DNA from 4 places in the Nonomuraea sp. NPDC049158 genome. Region 4 is predicted to be linked to each of the others. Evidence: riboswitches for the same ligand, from Rfam matches in the RefSeq annotation. Region 4 holds a riboswitch; each other region holds the start of a gene.
What was found. A riboswitch is a leader RNA that binds a small molecule or an ion and turns the genes downstream of it on or off. The one in region 4 is predicted to bind cyclic di-AMP.
Positions count from the first base shown of each region.

Region 1: linked by a shared signal. The riboswitch ahead of AB0B61_RS05455 (hypothetical protein) and the one ahead of AB0B61_RS40885 (CHAP domain-containing protein) in region 4 are both predicted to bind cyclic di-AMP.
Region 2: linked by a shared signal. The riboswitch ahead of AB0B61_RS17705 (CHAP domain-containing protein) and the one ahead of AB0B61_RS40885 (CHAP domain-containing protein) in region 4 are both predicted to bind cyclic di-AMP.
Region 3: linked by a shared signal. The riboswitch ahead of AB0B61_RS48680 (hypothetical protein) and the one ahead of AB0B61_RS40885 (CHAP domain-containing protein) in region 4 are both predicted to bind cyclic di-AMP.

Region 1 is NZ_JBEZDM010000002.1:282,483-285,845, forward strand. Features, by position in the region: gene AB0B61_RS05445 (hypothetical protein) at 1-271, shown strand, start outside; gene AB0B61_RS05450 (alpha/beta hydrolase) at 337-1,179, opposite strand; gene AB0B61_RS05455 (hypothetical protein) at 1,305-2,045, opposite strand; cyclic di-AMP (ydaO/yuaA leader) riboswitch at 2,227-2,362, opposite strand; gene AB0B61_RS05460 (DUF5302 domain-containing protein) at 2,527-2,727, opposite strand; gene AB0B61_RS05465 (MDR family MFS transporter) at 2,776-3,363, opposite strand, start outside.
Region 2 is NZ_JBEZDM010000007.1:99,429-102,791, forward strand. Features, by position in the region: gene AB0B61_RS17695 (aldo/keto reductase) at 1-631, shown strand, start outside; gene AB0B61_RS17700 (Gfo/Idh/MocA family oxidoreductase) at 651-1,604, shown strand; cyclic di-AMP (ydaO/yuaA leader) riboswitch at 1,723-1,861, shown strand; gene AB0B61_RS17705 (CHAP domain-containing protein) at 1,873-2,553, shown strand; gene AB0B61_RS17710 (hypothetical protein) at 2,893-3,057, shown strand; gene AB0B61_RS17715 (hypothetical protein) at 3,171-3,311, opposite strand; gene AB0B61_RS17720 (helix-turn-helix domain-containing protein) at 3,359-3,363, opposite strand, start outside.
Region 3 is NZ_JBEZDM010000041.1:69,994-73,356, reverse strand. Features, by position in the region: gene AB0B61_RS48690 (DeoR/GlpR family DNA-binding transcription regulator) at 1-434, shown strand, start outside; gene galT (galactose-1-phosphate uridylyltransferase) at 431-1,501, shown strand; cyclic di-AMP (ydaO/yuaA leader) riboswitch at 1,571-1,711, shown strand; gene AB0B61_RS48680 (hypothetical protein) at 1,770-2,681, shown strand; gene AB0B61_RS48675 (MerR family transcriptional regulator) at 2,696-3,363, opposite strand, start outside.
Region 4 is NZ_JBEZDM010000027.1:85,215-88,577, reverse strand. Features, by position in the region: gene AB0B61_RS40895 (GntR family transcriptional regulator) at 1-407, shown strand, start outside; gene AB0B61_RS40890 (LysE family translocator) at 546-1,175, opposite strand; gene AB0B61_RS40885 (CHAP domain-containing protein) at 1,259-1,810, opposite strand; cyclic di-AMP (ydaO/yuaA leader) riboswitch at 1,952-2,093, opposite strand; gene AB0B61_RS40880 (YciI family protein) at 2,400-2,741, shown strand; gene AB0B61_RS40875 (DUF6596 domain-containing protein) at 2,738-3,363, shown strand, end outside.

The DNA.
Region 1 (3,363 bases), on a different contig from region 4:
CGGCGGCTCCAAGGACCTGGATCTCCAGGTCGCCGCGGCGGGGAACACGGAGGTGGTCAAGGCCAAGCTGCGCACGATGGACTCGCTGGGGCTCAAGGACTCCATCGAGGACATCCTGATCACGCTCGGCGGCCAGTACCACATCATCCGGCCGATCACCGGCCGCGGCGGCAAGGGGCTCTTCCTCTATCTCGCACTGGATCGGGCACGGGCCAACCTGGCGCTGGCCCGGCACCAGCTCCGCGGGATCGAGGAGAAGCTGGAGGTCTGAGAGATCCGGTGGCTCGCGTCCGGGCGCGGCGGACACGAGCCACCGACCTCCACCGATCCCTTACGTCAGCTCGTGGTGAGCTTGGTGATGGCGCCGACGATGTCCGGCCAGAGCGGCCGGGGCAGGTCATGGCCCATACCGGGGAACGTCAGCAGCGTGGCGCCCGGAATCGCCGCCGCCGTGGCGTGGCCGGCGGCGACCGGGACGAGAGCGTCGGCCTCGCCGTGGATGACCAGGGCGGGGATCCCCAGCGTGCCGAGCCGCTCCGTGCGGTCACCGGAGGCCATGATCGCGGCCAGCTGCCGGGTCGTGCCCGGCGGGTCGAAGCACCGGTCGTACGCCTGGCCGGACAGCCGCAGGATGCGTTCCCGGTCCATGTCGAAGCCGGGCGAACCGATCACCGCCCAGGTCCTCAAGGACTGGGCGAGCACGGCGTCCCGATCGGTCGGGGGCGCGGCGAGCAGCACCGCGCTGGCCTCCGGCGTGGGCGGGGCCACGTCCGGGCCGGGCGTCGACATGATCGAGGTAAGGGTCAGGACCCGCTCGGGGTGCCGGATGGCGAGCGTCTGGGCGATCATCCCGCCCATCGAGGCGCCCACGACGTGGGCGGCGGTCCAGCCGAGGACGTCCATCAGCCCGGCGGCGTCGTCGGCCATGTCGTCCAGCAGATACGAAGAGGACGTCCCCAGTGTGGGAACGCCCTCGTCGTGCAGGTGTGTGGAGAGTCCGGAGTCCCGGTTGTCGAATCTGACGACGTGATGGCCCTGCTCCGCCAGGAGCTCGCAGAGCTCGTCGTCCCAGTGGATGAGCTGGGCGCCGAGCCCCATGATGAGGAGCAGGGGACGTCCGCCGGGTGAGCCGAAGGTCTCGTACGCGATCTCGATGCCGTTGGCGGCTGCAATGGTCACCAGGTCAGAATGACATTCTGTTTCCCGCGACGCAAAGACCGCCAGCTCCGGACTTGACGACCATCGAGATCGTCGGCTCCGGACCTGGCGGCCGCCAGCGAGACCGTCTTCGGACCTGACGGCCGTCAGCGCCGGACGAGCTTGCGGATCCGGTCGCGGCCGACCGTCGAGCCGCCGAACATCGCCAGCGCGACCGCCGCGGCGGCGCCACCGATGGCGTTCGACTCAACGACCTTCTCTTCGGCCTTGTCGGCCTTCTTGGCGGCCACCGGCACGGCCTTGGCGGGAGCGGGCTTGACCGCGGCGGGCTTGTCGCCCTCGGCCACGATCTTCGGGGGCTTGGCGGGGTTGCGGTCCACGACGGCGTACGAACCGGTGGAGAAGGGCAGCGGGTAGTTCTTCTTGCCCGGGCCACTGCCCCACTTGGTGATGACGTAGTCGATCTTGATGTGGCCCGCGCCACCGTTGCCGTCCACGCCCAGCGTGCTGGAGTTGAAGCGGCCGCCGGTCAGGGCGGCGAAGGTCTTGGCGTCGAGGTCGAGCATGACGCCGCTGGAGGACGGCACGCCCGGGCCGCGGTCGCCGACGAAGAAGGGCATCTTCTTGCCCTTGTAGACGACGTAGCCCTCGGTCATGAGCGGCCAGCTCGGGCTGGCGGCGAGCCCCTTCTGCATGGGCTTGCCGCTGGCCGGCAGCCCGGTGTCCCCGGCGCGGCCGGAGGAGTCGTCCCAGAAGTAGGACGCGGTGGTCTTGCCCTTGAGCAGGACCTTCTTGTCACTGCCGGAATCGGCGTGTGCGGCGGTGCCTGCGCCGATGGAGATCGCACCGACGACGGCGGCGGTGAGCATGGCAGATCGAACAGACATGGAGTAGCAAAGTCCTTTATACGGGAACAAGGGGATTGCGCTCGCGAAAGGTGTGCGTAGCCGGGCAAAACGCCAAACGGGCGCTACGTGGAGCGTGGAAGAGCGGGGGGAAGGTGCCGGTCAGTCAGCGGACGACAACACGCGGGCTGGCGGCACGACGCGGGGGTTACGCATGCGGTAGGTGTCCTCTCCATCTCGCCTACCGGGTTAGCTGACGGGTTCGGACGTGGAGATGCCCTACCGACCGCGGTCGGATTCACCCCTAAGGAACGTTTGGTTCCCCGGTTCCCGCGAGCGGGATTCGGCGCCTGCCGGTTGGTACTCCCCTGTTGAAGCCCCAAAGTCACCGGCTGGTAACTCCATGAACTATAGGTACCGAACCGGACAAAGGCAAACATAAGGCCATGAAACGGGCGAAGATCTACCTAGGAGGTCAAGAAAAAAGGGGGTACGGCATGCCGTACCCCCAGAAAAGCTCAGGTCAACCGCCGCTCTTCCGCCTGAAAGAACGCTTGCTGGCGGCGGGCCCGTGAGCGCCGTGAATCTTGGAAGGGTCGTTGCCCCTGCCACCCGCGCTCGAGTCGGCATGCTGGTTACGCTTGCGATCCAGCGCCTCGCGGAACTTGCGCTTCATCTCGTCCTCGGGAGTTTCGTCGACTTCCGGCTCCGGTGTTTCCGCCATGAGGACCTCCTGGTGTTGGGGACAAGAACCAGCTTCCCATGACGGCGCTCAGGACGCGAAACTGGCCTCGACCTTGGGCTGCGGGGTTTCCCGGTCGATCCGCGCACCGGGCATGGCGATCAGGGCGACCAGCGCCACGAGGGCGCCCGCCACACCCAGCGAGGGGATGACCAGGGCCGCGGCCGAGGCGTGCGCGGCGGCCAGCCCGTGCAGCGGCGCCTCGGTGGCGATGACGGAGGTGTAGGCGGTGCCGGCCAGCGCCAGGGCGACCGAGCCGCCGATCTGGCGGAAGAACGTCAGGTTGGCCGAGGCCGTACCCATGTACTGGGGCGGCACCGAGTCCCGCACGGCCACGGTCAGGCCGGAGAGCATCGGGCCCATGCCGAGGCCGATCAGCGCCATCCACCCGACGAGCACCCAGGCAGGCGTGTCCACCGTCAGGCCGGCGCACAGCAGCGTGCCCACGACCAGGAGGAACGGCGCCGCCACCAGCCACGGCTTGTAGACGCGCGTCCGGCTGATCAGCGCGCCCACGACCATGCTGCCCACCACCATGGCCAGGGTCAGCGGGTAGATCCGCAGTCCCGACTCGGTGGCGCTGGCGCCGAGCGCCTCCTGGAAGTAGCGCGGCAGGAA
Region 2 (3,363 bases), on a different contig from region 4:
CGAGAAGCTGTTCGTCACCACCAAGCTCTTCAACAACGACCACGAGCGGGCGGAGGAGGCGTTCGACGAGAGCCTGTCCCGGCTCGGTCTCGACTACGTGGACCTGTACCTGATCCACTGGCCGGTGCCGTCGCGGAACAAGTATCTGCAGGCCTGGCGCGGCCTGGAGAAGATCTACCGTCAGGGACGGGCCAAGGCGATCGGTGTGTCCAATTTCACCGTCGAGACGCTCACCCGGGTCATCGACGAGGCCGACATCATTCCGTCCATCAACCAGATCGAGCTGCACCCGTACTTCCAGCAGCGCGGGCTACGGGAGTTCCACGAGGCCAACGGCATCCTCACCGAGGCGTGGAGCCCGCTGGGGCAGGGCAAGGGCCTGCTCGGCGACCCGGCGCTGGCCGTGCTGTCGGAGAAGCACGGCAAGACGCCCGCCCAGATCGTGCTGCGCTGGCACATCCAGCTGGGCAACGTGACGATCCCCAAGTCGGTCACGCCCGCGCGGATCAAGGAGAACTCCGAGGTGTTCGACTTCGTCCTCGACACCGAGGACATGGCGGCCATCGGCGCCCTGACCAAGCAGGACGGCCGGATCGGGCCCGACCCGGAGACTTTCAGCTGGATGGGGTAAGTCCCTAGGATCTTTCCCCATGAAGGATCTCGCATGGGGCATAGCGGCCACGGGTGTCATCGCTGCAAAGGTCGGGGCGGTCATCGCCGCGGAACCGGGGATGCGGGTGGCCGCCGTCGGCTCGCGTGACCTCGGCCGCGCGCGGGCGCTGGCCTCGGCACTGGACGCCGAGTCGGCGTACGGCTCGTACGCGGAGCTGTGCGCCGACCCCGGCGTCGACGCGATCTACGTGGCCACCCCGCACGCCCAGCACCTGGAGGTCGCCGAGGCGGCGATCGCGGCGGGCAAGGCGGTGTTGTGCGAGAAGCCGCTCGCCGCGTCCGTCGCCGACGCCGAGCGGATGGTCCGCCTCGCGCGCGAGGCCGGGGTGTTCCTGATGGAAGCCATGTGGACCCGGTTCAACCCGCTCATCCAGCGGGTGGCCGCCGATCCCCGGTTCGGGGAGATCCGCTCGGTCCAGGCGTCGTTCGGCTTCAAGGCTCCGTATGACCCCGCGCACCGGCTGTGGGCGCCGGAGCTGGGCGGCGGTGCGCTGCTCGACCTGGGCGTCTACTCGTTCGGACTGGCGCAGCTGCTGCTCGGGATGCCCTCAGAGATGCACGTCACGGGCTCGCTCGCGCCCTCAGGGGTGGACGCGGAGGCGGGCGGGGTGCTGGTCTATCCGGGCGGCAGGCGGGCGCTGGTGGAGTGCTCGCTGCTGGGTCCGTACGCGAACGACGCCCTCGTGGTGGGCACCGACATGCGCGCCCACATCACGGCGCCGTTCTGGGCGCCGGAGCGGGTCGTGCTGAGCGGGCCGTCGATGGAGACGGAGGAGCTCGTGCTCGATCCGGCGGACAACGGGTACGCGGGCGAGGTACGCGAGGTACGGGACGCCATGGCCGAAGGCAGGACCGAATCCGCGATCATGCCACTTGACGAAAGCCTTGCCATGATGGGGCTTCTGGCCGACGCGAGGGAGCAGCTCTCTTAGCTGGCGATTTATCCATTTGTAAGACCCTTGCCTCTTGCATTACCTTTGTGGTCATATGAGGCATACGTCCGGTTTGTCCGTTCGTTGCCAGACCATCGCACAAAGGCATCACAGGACCGTCCTGTGACCGCTGAATCCGCCTCGCGCGGAACCGGGGACCCATCGTCCTTTGGGGTGTATCGGCACGTCACGTGCCGTAGGACAGCTTCCACGTCCGAACCCGTCAGCTAACCCGGTAAGCGGCATGGAAGCAAGGAGTACCCCCTCGATGGCCAAGTCCCATCTTTTTCGTGCCACCAAGTCGACCTTCGCTCACGCCGTCCTCGGCGTGAGCGTCGCGGCCGCCGCCCTCGCCGGCCAGTCCGCCGCCCACGCGGACACCACCACCGCCCACGCCGCCGCGGCTCCGGCACACGCCGCCGCGAAGAGCCACCCGGAGAGCGAGATCAAGGCCAAGGCCACGGTCTCGCGAGTTCTGGCGCTGGCCAAGGCCCAGGTCGGCACCACTGAGAACGCCTACGGTGGCGGCACCAAGTTCCAGAAGTGGTACATGAACTCCCCCCGCGCCCTGGAGACCCTCAGGCGCGACGGCGGCACCCGGGCTGACTACCTGAACGCCGCCTGGTGCTCGATGTTCGTCTCGTGGGTCGGCGACCAGTCCGGCGCGCGCAGCATGGTCGGCTGGGACGCTTACACGGTCGAGCACGCGAAGTGGTTCGCCCACAACAACCACTGGGGCACGACCCCGAAGCCGGGTGCCGTGGTGTTCTTCTCGTGGGGCGGCAGCAAGAGCCTGGACGACATCGAGCATGTCGGGTTCGTCGTCAAGGACAACCACGACGGGACGATCTCCACGATCGAGGGCAACACCGGCAACGGCAGCGTCCAGCAGCGCGTCCGGCCGACGTCCCAGGTGGTCGGCTACGGCTACCCGAGCTACGGCGCCTGACGACTTCCTGATCGAGGGCTCTTCTGCCGACGAGCGCGCGTCCTTCTGGACGCGCGCTCGTCGGCGTCTCCCCTGGCGTGCGACTTCCCTGGCGTGCGTTTTCCCTGGCGCGGCGGTCAGGCGCCGCTCCCCTCGCGCTGCCGTGAGCGGCTCCTCGGAGGCGACGCTCCCGTACTTGCTACCAAAAAGCCCACCACGTTGCGCTTAACAGCGCATGGCTGCCCTATCTGCCTATCAGACCGCAACCCCCCAAGTTTGGGGATGTCACGGGCCTGCCGTCACCTCAGACACTGACGGTGGCCGGACAGCGAGCCGGTTCTCGATACTGGAGGAGGGGACATGTCACCGACGACGCAGCAGGACAACTGGCGCTTCTGCAACAAGTGCTACACCCTTTGGTGGAACGGCCGCCCCGACAACGGGCACTGCCCCGCAGGCGGCGCCCACGAGGGACACGGCAGTTGGAACTTCTACCTCCCGGCGAACCCCGCCGAGCACATCTGACGCAGGACCAGCCCCCCGCCCGATCTCCCCGCAGCGCCACGGCGTCGCGGGGAGATCGGCGTTGGATCCCAGGCGTCAGGGGGAAGATGCTCGGCGGCGACGCGGCGGGCGCCTCAGCAGCCGTCGGTCACGTAGCAGCCCTTCACCTTCCACTTACCGCTGTAGTAGGCGCCGCTGGTGGCCTTGCTCGTGCTGCCCACGGAGACCAGACTGCCCGGGATGTAGGAGCAGGACGAGGTGGAGCAGAAGATCACCCCAGCAATCCGGAAATCTCCCCATCCGGATGCTGGATAGGTGACCGTCAGC
Region 3 (3,363 bases), on a different contig from region 4:
CCGAGCTCACGGTCATCACCAATTCGATCCCGGTGGCCGACGTCTTCCACCGCAATCCGCGCGCCGACCGCACGGTCGTGCTGACCGGCGGCGTACGCACGCCGTCCGACGCCCTCGTCGGCCCGGTCGCGGTGGCCGCGATCCGGCGGCTGCACGTGGACACGCTGTTCCTCGGCGTGCACGGGATGAGCGTGCGGGCCGGGTTCACCACGCCCAACCTGCTGGAGTCGGAGACCGACAGGGAGCTGGTGCACGCGGCCCACCGGCTGGTCATCCCGGCCGACCACACCAAGTGGAACACGGTCGGCATCAGCACGATCGCCGATCTGACCGAGGCCGACGCGGTCATCAGCGACTCGGGGCTGTCCGAGGAGGCACGCATGGAGCTGGGCGAACGCGCCGGCGAACTGATCATCGCGGAGGACTCGCAGTGAAACGCACCATCACCCACCTGGCCGACGGCCGAGAGCTGATCTACTTCGACCGGCGCGACGACGCCGACCGGAGCGCGATCGACCGGCGGGCGCTCGACCCCAGGCCGATGGCGTCGGAGCTGCGCTACGACCCGCTCACCGAGGAGTGGATCGCGATGGCGGGGCACCGCCAGACGCGTACGTTCCTGCCTCCGGCCAACGAGTGCCCGCTGTGCCCGTCGTCCGAGACGAGGTCTTCGGAGATCCCGGCATACGACTATGACGTGGCGGTGTTCGAGAACCGCTTCCCCTCTTTTTCCGGAAATTTCGGGACTTATGGGGATGTCGGGGGGCTGAGTGAGGTCCGGCCGGGGGTGGGGCGGTGTGAGGTGGTGTGCTTCACCTCTGAGCACTCGTCGTCGTTCTCGCGGCTCTCCGACGAGCAGGTGGGCCTGGTCATGGAGGCATGGGCCGACCGTACGGCCGAGCTGTCCGCGATCGAGGGCGTCGAGCAGGTGTTCTGCTTCGAGAACCGGGGCGAGGAGATCGGCATCACGCTGCCGCACCCGCACGGACAGATCTACGCCTACCCGTACGTGACCCCGCGGACCAAGCTCCAGCTCGGCGCGGCCGCCCGGCACCGGGGCGGCAACCTGTTCGCCGACGTGCTGGCGGCCGAGCGGGCGGCCGGAGTGCGTGTGGTGGCGGCCAACGAGTTGTGGACCGCGTTCGTGCCCGCCGCCGCCCGCTGGCCGTTCGAGGTGCACGTGTATCCGCACCGGCAGGTGCCGGACCTGGCCGCGCTGTCGGAGGAGGAACGCGCCGCCTTCGCCCCGCTCTACACCTCCGTGCTGCGGGCGCTCGACGGGCTGTTCGGCGTCGCCATGCCGTACATCTCGGCCTGGCACCAGGCGCCCGTGCGGCAGGACCGTGACCTGGCCTATCTGCACCTGGAGCTGTTCAGCATCAGGCGGGCGCCCGGGAAACTCAAGTATCTGGCGGGCTCGGAGTCGGCCATGGGCGCGTTCGTCAACGATGTCCTGCCGGAGGAAGCCGCACGCATGCTTAAATCACAGGTAGATCTCTAATTGGTTGCCACTTGAAGTCGCATGACCTTGGTTTTACTACTAATATCCCTGTTCAGCGCCGACCGAAACGGTCGGTGCTGGCCTAATCCCGGGCGCGTGGCCCGGGAGCCGGGGACCCATCGCGTCTTGGGGTGAATCCACTCAGGTGGTAAGGCGGCATCTCCCTGCCCGAACCCGTCAGCTAACCCGGCCGGCATAGGGAGAGGAACCCTCCGTGGCGGCTGCGTCCCCCTCGAGTCTTGCCATCGCTCTCATCACCTCCGCTTCCATGGCCCTGGCAGCCTTCACGGCCGCGCCCGCCGCTGCCGCCCCCAAGCCCAGCGAGTCCCAGCTCCGCGCGGAGCTGAAGCAGCTGGACAAGAAGGTCGACAAGCTCATCGAGACCTACAACCTCAAGCGCGTCGAACTGGCCAAGGCCCAGCAGGACTCGGAAACGACCAAGAAACGGCTGGCCACGGCGGAGGCTCAGCTCATCACGGCCCAGAAACGCGTCACCGAGCTCGCGCGCCTGCAGTACCAGAACGGCACCGGCGCGCTGCCGAACCTCACCCTGCCGACCGATGCCTCCAGCGCGGCGTTGCTGAACCACCTCGCGGCCGAGCAACAGGCGATCGTGCAGGGCGTGGCCACCGCCCGGGACGAGAAGAAGGCGGCCGCGGACCAGGCGACCGCCCTCGAGTCGAAGATCCGCGAGGACGCGGCCAATGTCGCCAAGCAGCGGGACGACGCGCAGGGCGTCATCAAGGACATCCAGAAGAAGCTGAAGGGCCTCATCCCGTTCGGCCCCGGCCGCCGCTCGGACGGCAGCTGGGCGCCCGAACTGCCCTCTGGCACCGACAACATCACCGCCCGGATGCGGGTGATCCGCGGGCTGATCCAGAAGGACTTCGCGCTGCCGTACGAGGTGGGCTGCTTCCGCGCGGACGGCGGCGGCGGCGAGCACCCGCTGGGGCGCGCGTGCGACTTCATGATGAGCACCGGCGGCAGCATGCCCAGCTCCGCCAACCAGGCACTCGGCGACCGCGTGGCGGCCTGGGCGCTGGAGAACAAGGACAAGCTCGGGGTCAAGTACGTGATCTGGAAGCAGCGCATCAACCAGGGCTCGGGGTGGAGCTCGATGTCCGACCGTGGCAGCATCACCCAGAACCACTTCGACCACGTGCACATTTCGATGTTCTAGGGCGCCCGGCGCGGTCAGTGAGTGCCTGGTCTGGGGATAGGGACGCCGGCGGCGCGGAGCTTGGTCTCGACGAGCGCGATCCCCTGGGCCGCGGCCGATCCCTGCTCTTCGCCGTGGAGGGCGATCAGTTTGTACCGGGTCGCGGCCTCGGTGCGGGCTTGCAGCCCGGTCACGATCTTCAGGTGCGCGGGATTGGCGAGGAAGTGCTCGGCCATGGCGGTGGCGAGCTCGGCGATGCGCGGGTCGTCCGGTGCCCAGTCCGTGGCTTCGGCGCCGCGCTTGATCAAGGCGACGAACCGGGTGTCTTCGAGGGCGTGCTCGACATGAGTGAGGTAGTCGTCGAAGCCCTCGGGGACCAGGGCCCTGGCCAGCACCCAGCCCTCCCTCGCGGCCGCCGCCTCCGCCGCGGAGAAGCCCAGGCCGGACAGCCGCTCCAGCAGCGCCACCGCACGGTCGGGCAGCAGCGCCTGGTCACCGTCGGCGAGCCGACGCAACGTGTCACGCCGCGCGATCAACTCCTCGATCCGTTCGTCGAGCTGCCGCTCCACGTCGGCGAGCGCGGCGGTGAACAGCGCGGGGTCGGCGTCGAGCAGGGGCCCGATCTCGGCCAAGGGCACCCCGGCGGCGGCCAGCGTCCGGACCTGCACAAGCCGCAGCAACTCAGCCGATCCGTACCTCCGGT
Region 4 (3,363 bases):
ACCGCAAGACGATCTCCGACCTCTACGAGTGCAGGCTGCTGCTCGAACCTCCCACTGCGGCCCGCGCCGCCCAGGAGTTCCGTACGGAGGATCGGGCGTTCCTGCGCCGGCAGGTCGACGTGCCGGGCGGCGACCTCACCGCGATGGCCAAGGCCGACGAACTGCTGCACGGCAAACTCGCCCAGATGTCCGGGAACCTGGTCGTGGCCGACACGCTGGAGCGGTTGTTCGTCCGTTCGCGCGCTTTCCGGATCTTCTACGCCAGGGAAGGCGCCGCCGAGCTCACGCGCGCCGAGCACGAGGCCATCGTGCGGGCGGTCGTGGCGGGCGACGGCCCGGCCGCGGCGGACGCGATGACCGGCCACCTGCGGTCGGCGGGGGAGCGAATGCTCGCGTCACTGCCGTGAGGCTCGCGGCCGGCGGCCTGCTCCCGGGCATGTCCCCAGCCGCCACGTAGATGAGAGTCGCGGATTAGCGTCGCCCGGCAGGGCGGGGCCAGGTGGGTGGCGGAGGCCGCGTTCCTCCGCCGGCTGTGCCGCAGTCGGTCAGCGTTCGGCCGCGAGGGTGACGCCCAAACCGATGAACACGCTCCCGGTCGCGGCGTCGATCCGGCGGCGCACCGCCTGACGGCCGCGCAGCCAGCCGCCGATGCGCCCGGCCAGCACGCCGACCGTCGCGTCGGCCAGGAACTCCAGGACGATCAGGATGGCGCCGAGGACGGCGAACTGCAGCCAGACCGGCCCCGCCCCGGGATCGATGAACTGGGGCAGGAAAGCGACCATGAACGTGAACGTCTGCGGATTGGCCATGGAGGAGACCACGCCGTTGAGGAAGGCACGCCGGCCGGACATTCCGCGGCTGGCCGGATCGTCGGCCTGGCTGTTCTTGCGGTTGCGGATCATCTGGACGCCGAGGTAGATCAGGTACGCGGCGCCGGCGAGCCGTAGCACCGTGAACACGACCGGGAACGTCGTCAGCAGCACGGCGAGCCCGGCGGCGGCCGCGGCGATGTACAACGCGTCACCCGTGATCACGCCGACCGTGGCCAGCAGCCCGGCGCGGGGCCCACCCCGCAGACCGCATCCCAGCACGAACAGCATGTCCGGTCCGGGGGTGATCAGAGCGACGATGGTGGTCGCGGTGAAAACGGCGAGCAGGTGCGGATCGATCGGCATGTGATGATCTTTCCACCTCTGGTGTCGGCGCACCGCTCCGGGGGGACGCCGCTCGGGGGGTGCCACAGGCGCCAGACCAGTTGTCAGGCGGCGTACTGCGGGTAGCCGTAGCCGACGACCTGGGAGGTGGGACGGACGCGCTGCTCGACCTTGCCGTTGCCGGTGTTGCCCTCGACCGTGGAGATCGTGCCGTCGCCGTTGTCCTTGACCACGAAGCCGACGTGGCTGATGGAGCTCAGGTCCTTGCTGCCGCTCCAGGAGTAGAAGACCACGGCGCCGGGCTTGGCCACGGTGCCCCAGCGGTGGTTGGCGGCGAACCACTTGGCGTGGGCGACGGTGTAGGCGTCCCAGCCGACCTGGGAGCGGGCGCCGGTCTCCTCGCCGACCCAGGAGACGAACATCGAGCACCAGGCGGCGTTCAGGTAGTCCTGCCTGCTGCCGCCGTCACGCTGGACGGTCTCGGCGGCGCGGGCCGAGTTCATGTACCACTTCTGGAACTTGGTGCCGCCGCCGTTGGCGTCCTCGGACGTTCCGACCTGGGCCTTGGCCAGGTTCAGGACCTGCTGGGCGGTGACGTTCACCTTGGTCTCGCCGTTCCTGCCGCCCTGCGCGGAGGCGGGGGCGGCCTGAGCCACGGCGGCGGTGTGCTGCGTGGGGGCCGTGGCGGCTGTGTCGGCGTTCGCCGCGGTGTGGGCGCCGAGGGCGGCGGCGGTGAGGGTCGCGCCGAGCGCGATCTTGGCATAGCTGATCTTGGGGGTGCGGATAATGGTGATTACTCCTTGCTTCCATTCCGCTTACCGGGTTAGCTGACGGGCTCGGGCGTGGAAGCTGCCCTACGGCACGTTGTCGTGCCGATTAGCCCCGATCGAGACATGGGTCCCCGGTCCCGCGCACAGGCGGGTTCAGCGGTCACAGGTGATTTCCTGTGATGCATGTGATGGGTATGACGTCCGTACTCGGACATTGGCGGCGCGGCCAGAGGGATACTCACTGTCTAGGCCAGGCGCACAGATGGGTATAACGCACCCCTGACCTGGGTAATTCCATCGCCATGAAATTGCCACGCCCAGCCCGGCCGGCTCGTCGATCCGTCAAGTAGCGGGGGTGCCTTGCTGAAGTCGCGCCAGGGCGCATCTGGAGAAGGTTCGCGTACGGTCTGTCGAATTCGCGTCGCCCGTCCGACGTAGAGGCGTACCGACCGGACGCACAGTCAAGGAGACCCTCATGGCCCAGTACGCGATCCTCATCTTCGACGACGCCGCGGCCGGCGACTACACCCCTGAGCAGCAGGCGGCGAGCCAGCGGCACGCCGACGACCTCGTCGACTCCGGCGCCATGATCGCGGCGTACGCGCTGCGGTCCGCCGACACCTCGTTGCGCGGCGACGCGGTCACCGACGGGCCCTTCATCGACGCCAAGGAAGTCGTCGCCGGCGTCTGCGTCATCGAGGCCCCTGACCTGGACGCCGCCCTGGACCTGGCGCGTCGCAACCCCGCCGTCCAGTGGGGCCGTGGCGGCGTCGAGGTACGTCCCGTCGCAGGCGGCATCGCGCCCGTCGCCCGATGACGGCTGCGACGGCCGCGGAACAGACGGCCCCGGAACAAGGGTGCGCGGGCCAGGCGGGCGCGAGACAGGCGGTGGCCGACGCGCATCGGCGCGAGTGGGCTTTCGTGCTCGCCGCGACGGTGCGCGTCGCGCAGGACCTGGACCTGGCCGAGGAGTCGAAGCTGCCCCTGCTGGTGGAGCCCGACGAGCCCGCTCCGCACAGGCTGACGGACCACGACGAGGCGGACGCGGCGAAACTCGAGGACGCCGTACCCGACGAACGGCTGCGGCTCATCTTCACCTGCTGCCATCCCACCCTCGCGCAGCAGGCGCGGCTCGCGCTCACACTGCGGCTGGTGTGCGGACTGCCGACCCCGGACATCGCCCGGGCACTGCTGGTGTCAGAGCAGACGATGGCCGCTCGGATCACCCGAGCGAAGAAGAAGATCTCCGTCGCCCGCATCCCCTATCGGGTCCCGCGCCCGGCGGAGCTGCCGGACCGGCTGGCAGCCGTACTCGGCGTGCTCCACCTGCTGTTCACCGCCGGGCACACGGCACCCTCAGGCCCCGCGCTCATGCGCACTGACCTGGCCGACCGCGCGCTGGACCTGGCCCGCGCGCTGCGAGAACTCATGCCCGACGA